One region of the Cupriavidus basilensis genome, then DNA from elsewhere that is predicted to be linked to it. Evidence: riboswitches for the same ligand, from Rfam matches in the RefSeq annotation. Region 1 holds a riboswitch; the other holds the start of a gene.
What was found. Region 1 has a riboswitch for glycine ahead of F7R26_RS31925 (D-amino acid dehydrogenase). Riboswitches for the same ligand answer to the same signal wherever they lie in the genome.
Positions count from the first base shown of each region.

Region 2: linked by a shared signal. The riboswitch ahead of gcvT (glycine cleavage system aminomethyltransferase GcvT) and the one ahead of F7R26_RS31925 (D-amino acid dehydrogenase) in region 1 are both predicted to bind glycine.

Region 1 covers NZ_CP062804.1:2,463,627-2,471,208, reverse strand. Annotated here, with positions in the region: gene F7R26_RS31935 (Bug family tripartite tricarboxylate transporter substrate binding protein) at 1-723, shown strand, start outside; gene F7R26_RS31930 (hydrolase) at 1,227-1,913, shown strand; glycine riboswitch at 2,012-2,108, shown strand; gene F7R26_RS31925 (D-amino acid dehydrogenase) at 2,277-3,545, shown strand; gene F7R26_RS31920 (DUF3772 domain-containing protein) at 3,559-5,985, opposite strand; gene F7R26_RS31915 (helix-turn-helix domain-containing protein) at 6,422-7,339, shown strand; gene F7R26_RS31910 (MFS transporter) at 7,507-7,582, shown strand, end outside.
Region 2 covers NZ_CP062803.1:4,313,660-4,321,241, reverse strand. Annotated here, with positions in the region: gene gcvP (aminomethyl-transferring glycine dehydrogenase) at 1-1,608, opposite strand, end outside; gene gcvH (glycine cleavage system protein GcvH) at 1,710-2,090, opposite strand; gene gcvT (glycine cleavage system aminomethyltransferase GcvT) at 2,191-3,330, opposite strand; glycine riboswitch at 3,429-3,585, opposite strand; glycine riboswitch at 3,607-3,694, opposite strand; gene F7R26_RS19895 (UvrD-helicase domain-containing protein) at 3,939-6,035, shown strand; gene F7R26_RS19890 (hypothetical protein) at 6,384-7,016, opposite strand; gene F7R26_RS19885 (response regulator) at 7,450-7,582, shown strand, end outside.

The DNA of each region.
Region 1 (7,582 bases):
GCGCCGGCCGACGGATACACGGTCTTTATCGGCAGCAACTCCACGCTGTCCACCAATGCCGCCACCTTCCGCAAGCTGCCTTACGATCCGCTGACTGACTTCACGCCCATCACGCTGTTGTCGCGCGGGCCATGCCTGATCATCGTGCCGGCCAGCTCGCCGTATCACACGTTCAAGGCGCTGGTGGAGGACGCGCGCAAGCGGCCCGGCGCGCTCAACTACGGCACCGGCTCGGTGTCGTACACGCTCTACAGCGAATGGCTGAACGAGCAAAGCCGCATGAAGACCACTGCCGTGCCTTACAAGGGCGCCGGCGACGCGATCAACGGCGTGATGGCCGCCAACGTGGACTTCGCCGTGGTGGATGCCAGCGGCGCGATTGAGCTGGTCAAGGGCGGCAAGGTGCGCGCGCTGGCTTACACCGCGGCCCAGCGTTCGCCGCTACTGCCGGGTGTGCCAAGCGCGGCCGAAGCCGGCGTGCCGGACTTCCTGGCCTACAACTGGGTGGCAGCGGCGGTCTCCGCCAAGACACCTGCGCCCATTGCACAACGCCTGGGCGAACTGTTCGCCCAGGCCGGCGCCGCCGACGACGTCAAGGAGTATTACCAGCGCCAGTCCACCTCGCTGATCCTCTCCACGCCGGCGGAACTGCGCGACTACCAGAAGGAAGAAATCGCGCGCTGGAAGCGGCTGGCAGCGATCGCGAAGATCGAGCTGCAGTAAAAAGAGAGCGCAGGGGGATCATGCCCCATTCGCTTGCTCGGCGCGCGGCCCTCTCCCTGCGGACTCCGAGGCAAAAGCTCTAGCCTTTACAACTTTGACGATATGCGTCGCCCCGGGGCGGCCCAATAGAGGTCTTCGCGAGGACTGGCGGTGTTCGTGGAGTGGTTCGAGGCGCACCTCAAGTCATATCGTCGGCTGACTTTATTGCCCCCAGTTCGCCATCGCAATTCAAGCCGCCATCGAGCAGTCGGGCATTTTGCCTTTGCTCCCTATGCGGCGGCCGGTACTGAAGATGACTGCTTGGGTGTCGCGAGAGCCAACGCGACCGCCCACCGTTTAGCTGCTGCCGACTCCCATCGAATATCAATCAATAAAATTGAACAAGTTGTCCGACTAACTCATCACATCGTCAGCCCGCGCTGCCATAAAGTTCAACCCATGGACGGATCGATGCCAAAGACGACGTTCTAAATAATTCAACCAGGTAGCCAAGGAGAGAAATCATGACCAACGCCAAGCTCGAAGTCCTGACCCCGCAAAACAGCCAGCTGATCTTCATCGACCACCAGCCGCAGATGGCCTTCGGCGTGCAGTCGATGGACCGCCAGGCAATGAAGAACAACGCGGTTGGCCTGGCCAAGGCGGCCAGGATCTTCAATATTCCCACCACCATCACCACGGTGGAGAGCGAGTCTTTCTCCGGCTATACCTACCCCGAACTGCTCGACGTATTCCCCGGCCAGCAGACGCTGGAACGCACCTCGATGAACTCGTGGGACGACCAGAAGGTGCGCGACGCGCTGGCCGCCAACGGCCGCAAGAAGATCATCGTGGCCGGCCTGTGGACCGAGGTCTGCAACACCACCTTCGCGCTGTCGGCGATGCACGACAGCGACTACGAGATCTACATGGTGGCCGACGCTTCCGGCGGCACCAGCAAGGAAGCGCACGACTACGCCATGCAGCGCATGGTGCAGGCCGGCGTGGTGCCGGTGACCTGGCAGCAGGTGCTGCTCGAATGGCAGCGCGACTGGGCGCACCGCGACAGCTATGACGCCGTGATGAAGCTGGTCAAGGAACATTCGGGCGCTTACGGCATGGGCGTGGACTACGCCTACACCATGGTGCACAAGGCCGAGCAACGTACCGCCACGCCGCACGCGTCGCTCGCCCCGGTTCCAGCCCGCTGATATTCCCGGCCTGAGCCCGCAGGGAAATTCCCCAGGCAGTCAGACTAGTGCTAAAGTTCCGAGCCATGTCACCTGGTATTGCCCGGGGGCATCATGCAAAGTTGATATCGGGAGAGACTGCCTGGCCATGCGCCGGGCAGCGCCGAAGGAGCAACCGCCCCGGAAACTCTCAGGCAAAAGGACCGGTATCACGTTTGAACTCTGAAGAACCCCGGCGCTCGTCAGCCGGCGGTACCGAAGGAGCAAGCGATCCCCGCCACTCCCAAAGTGGCGTATCGTGAATCTCTCAGGTCAAGGACAGAGGGGGCGTCTTTTGCGCATGCCGCGCAGGAGGCTCCCACTCGACGTCCTGGAACCATAGAGATGAAATCAATTGCCGTTATCGGTGGTGGCATCACCGGCGTGACCACTGCCTACGCGCTCGCCAAACGCGGTTTCTCGGTCACCCTGCTCGAAAAACACCGCTATGCCGCCATGGAAACCTCGTTCGCCAATGGCGGCCAGCTTTCCGCTTCCAATGCTGAAGTCTGGACACACTGGTCCACCATCCTCAAGGGCATCAAGTGGATGCTCAAGAGCGATGCGCCGCTGCTGGTCAATCCGCGCCCGAGCTGGCACAAGCTGTCCTGGTTCGCCGAGTTCATCGCCGCTATTCCCCATTACCGCAAGAACACCGTCGAGACCACGCGCCTGGCGATTGCCGCGCGCGACCACCTGTTCTCCTGGGCGGCGGCCGAAGGCATCGATTTCGACTTGAAGAAGGAAGGCATCCTCCATATCTATCGCGACAAGGCGGGCTTCGAGCATGCAGGCAGGGTGTCGAAGCTGCTGGCCGAGGGCGGGCTGGAGCGCCACGCCGTCACGCCGGAAGAAATGCGCGCGATCGAGCCGACCCTGGCCGGTCAGTACTACGGTGGCTATTTCACCCAGAGCGACGCCACTGGCGACATCCACAAGTTCACCAGCGGCATGGCCACGGCCATCGACCGCCTGGGCGTGCGTTGCCTGTACAACCAGGATGTCCAGTCGGTCAGCACCGATGGCCGGCAGGTCACCATCGTCAGCAGCGACGGCCAGCAGGCCGAATCGCGCGTGTTCGACGGCGTGGTCGTCTGTGCCGGCACGGCCAGCCGGGCGCTGGCGGCCAGCCTTGGCGATCGCGTCAATATCTATCCGGTCAAGGGCTATTCGATCACCGTCAACCTGAACGATGCGCAAAGCCAGGTGGCCGCGCCCGTCGTGAGCCTGCTCGACGACGAGACCAAGCTGGTCACCAGCCGCCTGGGCGTTGACCGCTTCCGGGTGGCGGGCACGGCGGAGTTCAACGGCTACAACCGCGACATCCGCGCTGACCGCATCCGTCCGCTGGTGGAGTGGGTCAACCAGTGCTTCCCCGGTGTCAGCACGCGCAGCGTGGTGCCCTGGGCCGGACTGCGGCCGATGATGCCTACCATGCTGCCGCGCGTGGGCCGGGGCCGTGCGTCCTGCGTGTTCTACAACACCGGCCACGGCCACCTGGGGTGGACGCTGTCGGCGGTCACCGCGGACATGATCGGCGATGTGGTGCAGCAGGCCATGGGCGCCCGGCGTGCACATGGCGTGCAGGACGCGGTGGCGCTGGTGACTCCGTAAGGGGCCGGACGCGTTACCCGCCAAGCGCGGCCATATTCTCCACCCGCAAGGTCTGCGGGACCGACAGCGAGATATCGGCCGCGCGCAGCCGCTTCAGTATCTCGAACAGCAGGTCGCTCTTGGTCGCGGTGGCGATCCGCGGGCTGCCTACGTAGCCCGTCACGCTAAGCGTGATCCCGTTCGGCGCCAGCTGGCTGAACGTGACGGATGGCGCGGGCTTGTCGAGAATGGCCTCATTTTCCCGATAGGAGTCGAGCAGCAGTTCGCGCACCTGCTCGGGATCGATGTTCAACGGGAAGGTGAGCAGCAGCGTCGCCACGCCTTGCGTGCTGTTGCTCATCGTCACGTTGCGCAGGTTCTGCGAGATCAGCTGCGAGTTGGGCACGATCACGGTCGAGCGGTCGCCCAGCAGGATCTCCGTCGCGCGCACGTTGATGCGCTTGATGTCGCCCTCCACGCCGCCGATGCTCACCATGTCGCCGACCTTCACCGGGCGCTCGGTCAGCAGGATGAGCCCCGACACGAAATTCTTGACGATCTCCTGCAGGCCGAAGCCAATGCCAACGGACAGCGCACTGACGATCCAGGCCAGGTTTTCCCATCTGACGCCGAGCAGCGACAGCGTCAGCAATACGATCAGCACATAGCCGATGTTGCTGAACAGCGTGATGAGCGAAGCGCGCAGGCCCGCTTCCATGCAGACCTTGGGCAGGAGTTCCGCGTCCAGCCAGCGCCGCACCGAGCGCAGCAGGTAGGTGCCGACCGAGAGCGCGATGACCGCGTTCAGGATGCGGTCGGGCATGATGTTGAGGCTGCGCAGCCGCTCGCCGCCGAGCATCGACAGCAGGCTGTTGAGCAGGTCGCTCGGCGTGGTGCCGAAGCCGCCGGTCAGCAGCGCGATGACGGCCACCAGGAGGAGCAGGCTGGTGCCGATCCCCGAGAGCACCGTCGACGCCTGCGCGAGATGGCTGTCCCCGAGTCCGAACAACTGCTTGATGACCTTGCCGCTTGGATGGTGCGCGCTGAACACGCTTTCGCAGACGTCGCGGGTCAATTGCGTCAACAGGTACAGGCTGCACAGGACGATGTCGATCCAGACAAGCTCGTAGGTCAGGAAGCGGGCGAACGTGATGTAGCCGATCAGCAGCGCCATCAGCGAGGCGACGACCGTCACCGTTACGCCAGCGTGGATCAGGCCGGCAAAGGTGGAGCGCGCTTCAGGCCGCTCGCCCGCCGCGGCGAGCTTCGTGCGCACGCGGTTGGCGCGCAGCAGCGCCGCGCCTATCGTCAGCACCACCACAAGCGACACCAGGCCGCGGCCTAGCAAGGTCACCTGCAGGCTTGTGTCCGCGGTCCGGTTGAGTTGCTCGAGTGTGCCGGCGATCAGCAGCAGGCCAGCGAGGACACTAGGGAACGGACGCATCGCCAGCGCGACCTTGTCGGCGAGCGCGGGCACGCGCCATGAGGGATGGCGCGTGCACAGCAATGCCCGTCCCAGGCCCGCGATCAGCGCGCTTGTCAGCGTCAGCTTGCCGAGTTCGCTGATCAGGTCCTGTACCTGAGCTGGTAGTTCATAGTGCGGGGCGAAAGCAAAACACACAACCTGTACCGCGATGGCGGTCGCCGCAACCGTCGCGAGTACCGTGGCAAGCGCGAGCGCGCTGCGCCGCAGCCGGCTCTCGGGCAAGCGCGTCAGGCAGAACCATGCCAGCGCCCGCTCGATCAGCCGTCGGCCGACGGTCCAGGCGCCGATCGCAAGCAGCAGAAGCAGGGCGGTGATTGCCTGCCGCCCGGGTTGCCAGGCCAGGTCCCACAACGGGGTAACTTGCCCCATGAACGCGTTTAGCCGCTGCTGGTCCTCCTGGCTTGGCGCGAACAACGGCTCCCAGAATGCCGTGCCGAGAATGCTGGCCGAGCGCAGCGCGAGCTGGTTCTTCAATCGGCTGCGCTGCAGCTTGGCGATCTGCTCGGTCAGGTTGGTCACATTGCCCTTGACCTCGGCCACTTGCTTCAGTCCGCTGTCCAGTTGCGCCTTGCGCGCGTTCAGGTCTGCCCGCTGCTGTGCGACTGCGGCTGCCTCCGGTGTGGTGCCGGCGGCGGGTGGCGGCCCGAGCACGTCGAGCTGTGCCTGTAGCTGCGCACGCTGGGGCGTGAGCGCCGCGCTCAGCTTGTCGACGTCGCCTGCCAACTGGTGGATGGCGTCATCCAGCCCTTCGAGCTGCGTGCCGCTGGTGGGCGACGACGCCAGTTGCTTGATGCGGTCCTGCTCGGTCTGGAGCCGTTTCAGCTCGGCAACGGCATCCGCGCGCGATGGCGGCCTGCCGGCGGGCGCATCCGCATTCATGGTGGTGTCGGCGGCTGCGGCCGGGAGCGCGGTGGGGATCAGGTGCAATAGCGCAACCAGCACAAGGCTCAGCACGAGCCTGGGGAGTTTGCTCATAGAAAGAGATAGATCCTTACTGATCGGCTTGCCGGGCCGGCAATCGCGCGGGTTCGCGTGGATTGCCATGACGCGTCAGACGGTCGATGACCGGGGGCGACGATCAGGATGTTGGGCGGCCGCGCGGAGATCGAGATGGGAGTCGATCGGAGCGCCAGGGGGCGATCTTGCCGGCGTGTGCTCTATAGTCAGTCGGACTATTGGCGATGCCGCGTGATCGGCACGCCGCTTGATAAGGGAGACTTGCCTGAAAGAGTCTGAATTATACAGAAGGCATCGCGTGCCCTTCGTTTTCAGCAGGCTACTGGCGTTTGCGTCACTCGACCCGTATCATCCAAGGTTTCACGCGAGCGGCATGCAAGCTCTGCTATTCTTGGTCAGCCGCTGCTGCCGCGGCGTGGGTTTTCATGGTGGTGGTTTATTCCCGTGTGAGATCATGTCCGTCAACGCCAATGCCTCCATCTCGCTCGCAGCCCCGGTATCGATTGACGCATTCGGGTGCGCCGCGGAGAAGCTCTCCAGGGATCAGAAGCTCGCCGGCAGCGATATCCAGTTTTTCCGCAAAAGCTCGCCCGGCGAGAAGGCGAGCCAGGTTATCACTGCGGCGTCGAATCGTGGCTTTCTGGTTGGGGTTTCGCTGTGCACCGGACATCGCCGCCGGGTGTTTCATGAGGGCCGCGCGAGCACCCACGAGTTTGAAAGGAATTCCATTTATATCCGGAATTTCCTTGAAGACTATAAAGCCGATTTTTATGGCTATTTCGATTTCATCCTGCTGGAGATTTCCCGCACCTTTATCGAGCGCACCAGCGCGGAACTAGGCCGCTCGCGCATCCTGGGGCTGCGCAGCGCGGGGGGAGAGCAAGACCAGGTACTGGCGCATCTCGCCCAGGCGGCGGCACCGGCGCTGGGCCACCCCGGCATGGCCAGCAAGCTGTTCGTCGATCAGCTGGGCTTCACCATCGGGACCTATCTCGTCGAGCACTATGGGAATGGATCCGTCGCAACGCCCAAGACGAACCGGTTGCTGTCGCAACGCAGCGTGGCGACGGCCAAGGAAATGCTGATCGCCAAGATCGATGGCGACCTTTCCATTGCGGACGTCGCCGACGCCTGCAACCTGTCGCGTAGCCATTTCACCCGTGCCTTCCGGGACACGACTGGCCAGACACCTTATCAGTGGCTGGCGGCCCAGCGCCTGGAGCGCGCCCGCTGGCTGCTGCGCGAATCAGGGCTCTCCCTGGCGGAAGTGGCCGTGGCTTGTGGCTTCTCCGATCAAAGCCATTTCACCCGCGTGTTCTCGCAATCGGTCGGCGTCTCTCCCGGCAACTGGCGCCGCCGGGTTCACGCCTGACGCGCCGGGCGCAAGGCCAATCCGTCGGCGCCGATGCTAGCCGCTGCCCGGGCACAAGACAATTGTCCCTTGGTATGGGTAGACGGCGCCTGCTGTGCTCCACACAATGCGGCTGTGCCACCATTGGCACTGCCACCGTCAGTGCCTGAGCAACTTGCGACCAAGCCATGAATGACCCTCAAGCCGGCACTGCCGGCACACCTGCCGCCGAGCGCGGCAGCGCCGGTGCCGCCGGTGCCGCCG
Region 2 (7,582 bases), on a different replicon from region 1:
CACCGGGATCATTTCGCTGGTGGCGTTGAGCTTCATGGTGCACGAGCCCAGCGGGATCATGGTGCGGTCCAGCGCCAGGTCCTTGTCGGCCAGCATGCGCAGGTAGCGCAGCATTTCGTGCTCGGCGTGGTGCGTGTTGAACACCGGGTGCGTCAGGTAGGCGCTCTGGCGCGCCAGGCCGGCCGGGAACGCGTCTTGCGCGGCGGCTTCGAGTGCATCGAAGCTGGGCACCGGCTTGCCGTGGGCGAAGATTTCCAGCAGGGCGACGACGTCCTCGCGCGAGGCGGTCTCGTCCAGCGAGATGCCGATGCGGGTGGCACCGGCGTGGCGCAGGTTGATGCCCCGCGCGGTGGCCGAAGCGTGCAGGGCTTCGGTGTTGAAGCCGGTTTCCAGCGTCAGCGTATCGAAGAAGGTGGCGTTGGTGCGCGCGTAGCCCAGTTGTTCCAGGCCGCCGGCCAGCGTGGCCGTCAGGCGGTGCACGCGCTGGGCGATGCGCTTGAGGCCTTGCGGGCCGTGGTACACGGCGTACATAGAGGCCATCACGGCCAGCAGCACCTGTGCCGTGCAGATGTTCGACGTCGCTTTCTCGCGGCGGATATGCTGCTCACGCGTTTGCAGGGCGAGGCGATACGCCTTGTTGCCTTGCGCGTCGATGGTCACGCCCACCAGGCGGCCGGGCATGGAGCGCTTGAAGGCATCCTTGACCGCCATGTAGCCGGCGTGCGGGCCGCCAAAGCCGAGCGGCACGCCAAAGCGTTGCGAGTTGCCCACCGCCACGTCGGCGCCCCACTCTCCGGGCGCGGCGATCAGGGTCAGCGCCAGCAGGTCGGCGGCAGCCACCACCAGGCCGCCGGCAGCGTGCACCGCGTCGGCGATGGCGCGGTAGTCGGCCACATCGCCGTTCACGCCGGGGTACTGCAGCAGCACGCCGAAGGCATGGGCGCCGGCCGCTTCGGCGGCGGGGCCAACCTTGACTTCGATGCCCAGCGGCAGCGCGCGGGTGCGTACCACTTCCAGCGTTTGCGGCAGCACGTCGTCCGCGACATAGAAGGTGGTGGAGGCGTGCTTGTTGACGCGCTGCAGCAGCGTCATGGCTTCGGCCGCCGCCGTGCCTTCATCCAGCATCGACGCATTGGCGATGTCCAGGCCGGTCAGGTCGGTCACCATCTGCTGGAAGTTCAGCATGGCTTCCAGGCGGCCCTGGGAGATCTCGGGCTGGTAGGGCGTGTAGGCGGTGTACCAGGCCGGGTTCTCGAAGATATTGCGCAGCACCACGCCCGGTGTCAGCGTGTTGTAGTAGCCCTGGCCGATAAAGCTCTTGAGCACGCGGTTCTTGCTGGCCAGCCCACGCAGCTTGGCCAGCGCGGCTTCCTCGGTCAGCGGCGCGGTGAACTCGCCCAGCGGCATGCCGTCGCGGCGGCGGATGGCAGCGGGGATGACGGCGTCGATCAGCGCGGCGCGGTTGTCATAGCCGAGCACCTTGAGCATGTGCTGTTGCTCGGCGGCATCGGGGCCGATATGGCGGGAGGCGAAGGCGTCGCGCGCCTCCAGTTCGGCCAGCGTGGGCCGGGCAACTTGGGCGGCAGTCATGGGCAGGGGGGCGTTCATGGCAAGAATCTCGTGGAAGCGGTGCGGCGGGTGGTCGGCCCGGTCCGCGTCGCGGCAGTCTTTATCCGTCATTCCCGTGGCGCGGGAATGACGATCTGGCATCAGGCGCCGACGTTGGCCTTATAGGCGTCGGCCGACATCAGGCCGTTCACGTCGTCGCTGTTGGCCGGCTTGAGCTTGAACAGCCAGGCGTCGAAGGCGTCGGCATTGACGCTTTCCGGCGAGGCGGCGGCGGCGTCGTTGATGGCGATCACTTCGCCTGCCACCGGAGCGTAGATGTCGGATGCGGCCTTGACCGACTCCACCACGGCCAGCGCGTCGCCGGCGCCGACCGACTTGCCCACTTCCGGCAGTTCCAGGAAGACGATGTCGCCCAGCGCGTCCTGCGCGTGGTCGGTGATGCCGATGGTCAGCGTGCCGTCGGCTTCGACGCGCACCCACTCATGGGACTCGGTGTATTTCAGGTCGGCGGGGAAATTCATGGGATTGCTCCAGATTCAATTTGTTATTCAGCGCCCGCCGGGGGGTGTCGATGTTCGACGGGGTAACCGCCGGCGGGCGCGCTGTGACCGGTGCGAGCGTTCAGCTCACGAGTGCCTTGCCATTGCGCACAAACGGCAGTTTAACCACAGTCGCGGCGAGTTTGCGGTCGCGGATCTCGACCTGCACCTCGGCGCCGAGCGCAACGTCGAGCGGCAGGCGGGCAAAAGCGATGGATTGGGACAGCGAGGGGCTGAAGGTGCCGCTGGTGATTTCGCCTTCGCCAGCAGGGGTGATGACCTTCTGGTGGGCGCGCAGCACGCCGCCCGCTTTTCCGTTGGCCGGGCGCAGGATCAGCCCGACGAACTGCTGGGTCTTGCCGCCGGCGACCAGGGCCGCCTTGCCGGTGAAGTCGCGTTCGCTTTGCAGGTCCACGGTCCAGCCCAGGCCGGCGTTGAGCGGCGAGGTGTGGATATCCATGTCCTGGCCGTACAGGTTCATGCCGGCCTCCAGGCGCAGCGTGTCGCGCGCGCCCAGGCCCGCCGGGCGCACGCCCTCGGCGATCAGCTTTTCCCACAGGCCGGCCACGTTCTCGGCTGGCACCACCAGCTCGAACCCGTCTTCGCCGGTGTAGCCGGTGCGTGCCACCATGACTTCGCCAAGGGCGGGGTCCTGCACCACGACGGCGTTGAACGGCTTCAGGGCTTCGCTGGGTTGCGTCGAGGGGAAGGCGCTCCACACCTTGGCGCGGGCATTCGGGCCCTGCACCGCAACGATGGCCAGCGGGTCCACGCCGTCGGGCGCATTGTCGTGGCGGCGCGGCGTGATGCGCACGCCGCTATTGGTGGCGGCGTTGCGCGCGGCGATCCATTCGATATCGTTGTTGGCGGTGCCGGCGTTCACCACCAGGCGGAAGTAGTCCTCGGCGAAGAAATAGACGATCAGGTCGTCGATGACGCCACCCTTCTCATCCAGCATGCAGGAGTACAGCGCCTTGCCCGGCGTTTGCAGCTTGTCGACGTTGTTGGCCAGAAGGCCGCGCAGGAAGGGGCGCACATTGGCGCCCTTGAGGTCGACCACGCACATGTGCGAGACGTCGAACATGCCGGCATCGCTGCGCACGGCATGGTGTTCCTCGATCTGGGAGCCGTAGTTGACCGGCATGTCCCAGCCGCCAAAGTCGACCATGCGGGCGCCGAGTGCGCGGTGGATGGCGTTGAGGGGCGTGGCCTGGAGCGTCATGGAATCCTCGGGGGAAGGCAAATCTCGGTTCGAAAACGAAAAAGGGCCATCCGCCGCAGGATTCGGCGCGCCATGGCGCTGCCAGATCCGCTGCGGCGGATGACCCCTCTGTCCTCGATACCTGAGAGATTACAAGGCGGGATTCCAATTGAACTGCCGGAAATCCAAACCTTGCGCGCCCCTTCGGTGGGCACGCTCACCAAGGCTGTCGACGGAATCGATCAGTGGCGGGTGCCGCTCTCCAGAGTACGGCGTGCATCGTGTGCATGTTGCAAGCCGATCCAACCAGTCCATGGTGCCTGAGAGTTTTCGGGTGATACCCCTTCGGCGGCGCAAGATCTGCGCGCTCTCCCGGTCGGATGGCGCGACTCTACAGCCAGCCTCGGGGGCTTGTCAACGCGCTCGCGCGCCAGCCCGGGGGCAGCCGCGGGCCGGCTGGCCGGCGTGTTAACATCTGCGGCTCCGATGGCTTTTGCTGTGCCACAGGCTTCACCCGTGGCCTTGGCCGCGCCCGTGCATGTGCTGCCTTTGCCATGCGCAAAAGCCCGCGCCCGCCTTGCCGGCCATCCCGCCACCCAGCACCACCACCAGCCCTCACCAGCCCTCGCATGACCCACGGACTCAACCCTGCCCAATCCGAAGCCGTTCGCTACCTCGACGGCCCCTGCCTGGTGCTCGCCGGCGCCGGCTCGGGCAAGACTCGGGTGATCACGCAGAAAATCGCCCACCTGATCGAGGACAAGGGCTTCCAGCCCAAGCACATCGCCGCGGTGACCTTCACCAACAAGGCCGCCAAGGAGATGCAGGAGCGGATCGCCAAGCTGATGGAAGGCAAGACCACGCGCGAGGGCAAGCGCATTCCCATCAAGCAGATCACGGTGAGCACCTTCCACTCGCTGGGCGTGCAGATCCTGCGCGCCGAGGCCGAGCACGTGGGCCTGAAGCCGCGCTTTTCCATCATGGACTCGGACGATTGCTTTGGCATGGTGCAGGAGCAACTCGCCTCCACTGACAAGAAGCTGATCCGCAGCGTGCAGAGCACCATCTCGCTGTGGAAGAACGGCATGGTCGATCCCGAGACCGCCATCGCCCAGGCCGACAACCCCGACGATCACCAGGCGGCGCTGATCTACCGCAACTACGTGGCGACGCTGCATGCCTACCAGGCAGTGGACTTCGACGACCTGATCCGCCTGCCGGCGGAGCTGTTCGCGCGCAACGAAGAGGTGCGCCTGCGCTGGCAGAACCGGCTGCGCTACTTCCTGGTGGACGAGTACCAGGACACCAACGCCTGCCAGTACCAGTTGCTCAAGCAGCTCGCCGGTGGCTCGCACCTGCGCGCGCCGGCTTTCACCGCGGTGGGTGACGACGACCAGGCCATCTATGGCTGGCGCGGCGCCACGCTGGACAACCTCAAGCTGCTGCAGACCGATTTCCCTGACCTCAAGGTGGTCAAGCTGGAGCAGAACTACCGCTCCACCGTGCGCATCCTGGAGGCGGCCAACGCGGTCATCTCCAACAATCCCAAGCTGTTCGACAAGAAGCTGTGGAGCGAGCACGGCATGGGCGACCCCATTGCCGTCAACCCGATGAACGATGAGGAGCACGAGGCGGAGTCGGTCGTGTTCCGCCTGTCGGCCCACAAGTTCGAGCGGCGCGCGCAGTTCCGCGACTACGCCATCCTGTACCGCGGCAACCACCAGGCGCGGCTGTTCGAGCAGATCCTGCGCCGCGAGCGCATTCCCTATGTGCTCTCGGGCGGGCAGAGCTTCTTTGACAAGGCCGAGATCAAGGACATCTGCGCCTACCTGCGCCTGATCGCCAACCCGGACGACGATCCCGCCTTCATCCGCGCCATCACCACGCCCAAGCGCGGCGTGGGCAACACCACGCTGGAAGTGCTTGGCACCTTCGCCGGCCAGGCCAAGGTGTCGTTGTTCGAGGCGGCCATGATGGGCGGCATCGAAGGCAAGCTCCAGCCGCGCCAGCTGGAGCCGCTGCGGGTGTTTTGCGAAGCCATGGTGCGCCTGGCCGGGCGCGCGGCCAGCGATCCCGCCACCCAGGTGCTCGACGACATGATGGAAGGCATTCATTACGAGGCCTACCTGTACGACACCTTCGACGAGCGCCAGGCCCAGTCGCGCTGGACCAACACGCTGGAATTCCTCGACTGGCTCAAGCGCAAGGGCACCAAGCCCGAGGCCACGGGCGAGGGCGAGGAGGCCACCGGCTTCGACACTGCCGATGGCTTTGGCGACGAGGGCAAGAACCTGCTGGAGCTGACCCAGACGGTGGCGCTGATGAGCATGCTCGAAGGCCGCGAGGAGGATCCCGACGCGGTGCGCCTGTCGACGCTGCACGCCTCCAAGGGGCTGGAGTACCCGCACGTGTTCCTGGTCGGGGTGGAAGAGGGCATCCTGCCCCACTGCCGCGAAGACGAAGACATGAGCGACGAGAAGATCGAGGAAGAGCGCCGCCTGATGTATGTCGGCATCACACGCGCGCAGCGCAGCCTGCACCTGAGCTGGTGCAAGAAGCGCAAGCGCGCCCGCGACACCTACTCTTGCGAGCCCTCGCGCTTTATCGGCGAGATGAAGCTCGAAGAGGCCCCCGCGATCAAGGACGAAACGCCCACCATGAGCCCCAAGGACCGCCTGGCCGGCCTCAAGGCCTTGCTGGGAACGCCAGGCAAGACCTCGGCATGACCGGCCCCGGCGGGTGTTGCGTGCCCCATCCCGGTGCCAATCGTACAAAGTCGATACATTAGCCTACAAGCGGGACATGACCCCCGCCCGATGTCTGACTAACATCGCCGGTGCCTGGCCCGAGGTTTGGACCAGGCGCCGCGCTGTTCCGTCCCTTCGGATTGGCGTGGCCGGGCAGCACGCCCGACTTCTTCCCTGTTCTGCGCCTCCGCACTTGGGTCCGGGGGCGTTTTTTTTAGGGAATCCGCCAGATCCCGTGGCCGTCAGGCGCGCGCGATGCCCAGTACACCGCCGCGGAAGCGGCAGCGGCCGCCGTTAGCAGTTATCGAGCTCGCGTGGTCGAGGGGCTTACCAGGCATCTGGCGTTCCTTGTTGGTGAGGCCCCGCAGCGCCGGGTACGCCGAATGGGCCGTTCGCGCCGAAGGCGCATGGCATGGGCGCTGGTCCGCGGCCGGGCATCGGGCCTGCCATGCCGCCGGGGAAGGGGTGGGGGCCGGGGCCGAATGCACCCCACGGCGAACCCGCCAATCGGCCCTCCGGCATGTCGCGCAGGCGCTTGCGCTGGCCAGCATCCAGGCTTTCTTCAAATGTGATCCAGCGATCGCGCACGGCGCGGCGATCCTTATCGAGCGCATCGCGCAGGCGGTCTTCCCGCTCCGCGTGGGCGCGCAGCGACGACCCGGGACCCTCCGGCTGACCAGGGCCGCCGCCCTCGCGGATAAAGCGCGCCTGCAGTTCCAGCGCGTGCGCATGCGCTTCCCGCGCCGCGTCCACGGCGGTTTGCCAGAGGGTGGCCTGGGCAGGCGTAAGCGCCAGCGCGTCGCGCAGCGACGTGGGCGCCGCCGGCCGGCCGGGGCCGGCATCCGCCAGCGGGCTGGTCTGCAGCGCGTGCGCCGGCAGCGTCAAGGCGCAGGCGCCGCACAGCACGGCAAGGGACAGCAAGGCGCGGAGGCGGGGCAGCAAGGCTTGGGGCTGGGTCACAAGGATTCTCCATGGAGGTCATGCGGGGAGAGGCCCGGGCTTGCTAACGTGATGCCGATGGCTTCGAGCATAGCGGGGGCGCCGGGCTGCCGTGGCCCGCCGGTCAGGAACTGGCAGGCACAAAAGCGGCGAAATAACGACATGACATCTTAGAAAGGCCGGCCCACTATTGCTTGAGCGCTTGGTCAGCGTGCGGAAGCAATGCCGTACAAAGCGGGCCGCCCGGCGAGCCGCTTTGTATCAAGCCCGGTACAAAGCGGCCACACCCTGCCTATCAGGCGGCCGCGCCGGGCTGGTAGAGTGAATCCCTGGCGGCGGCGGCTTGCCGGGGCCGCCCTGATCCGCCCCACCAATCCGCTGCAATAACGGCCTGCCGGCGCACCAACCTGCCGCGCACGACGCGGCGAACCGCTGCAAAGCACGACGAAACCCGATGGACCATTCTCCCGCCTCGCCCCTTCATTTGCTGATCGTCGACGACGATCCGCAGATCCGCGCCATGCTGGCCGAGTACCTATCCACCTTTGGCATCGAAGCCGACGGCGCCGAGGGCGGCGCCGCCATGC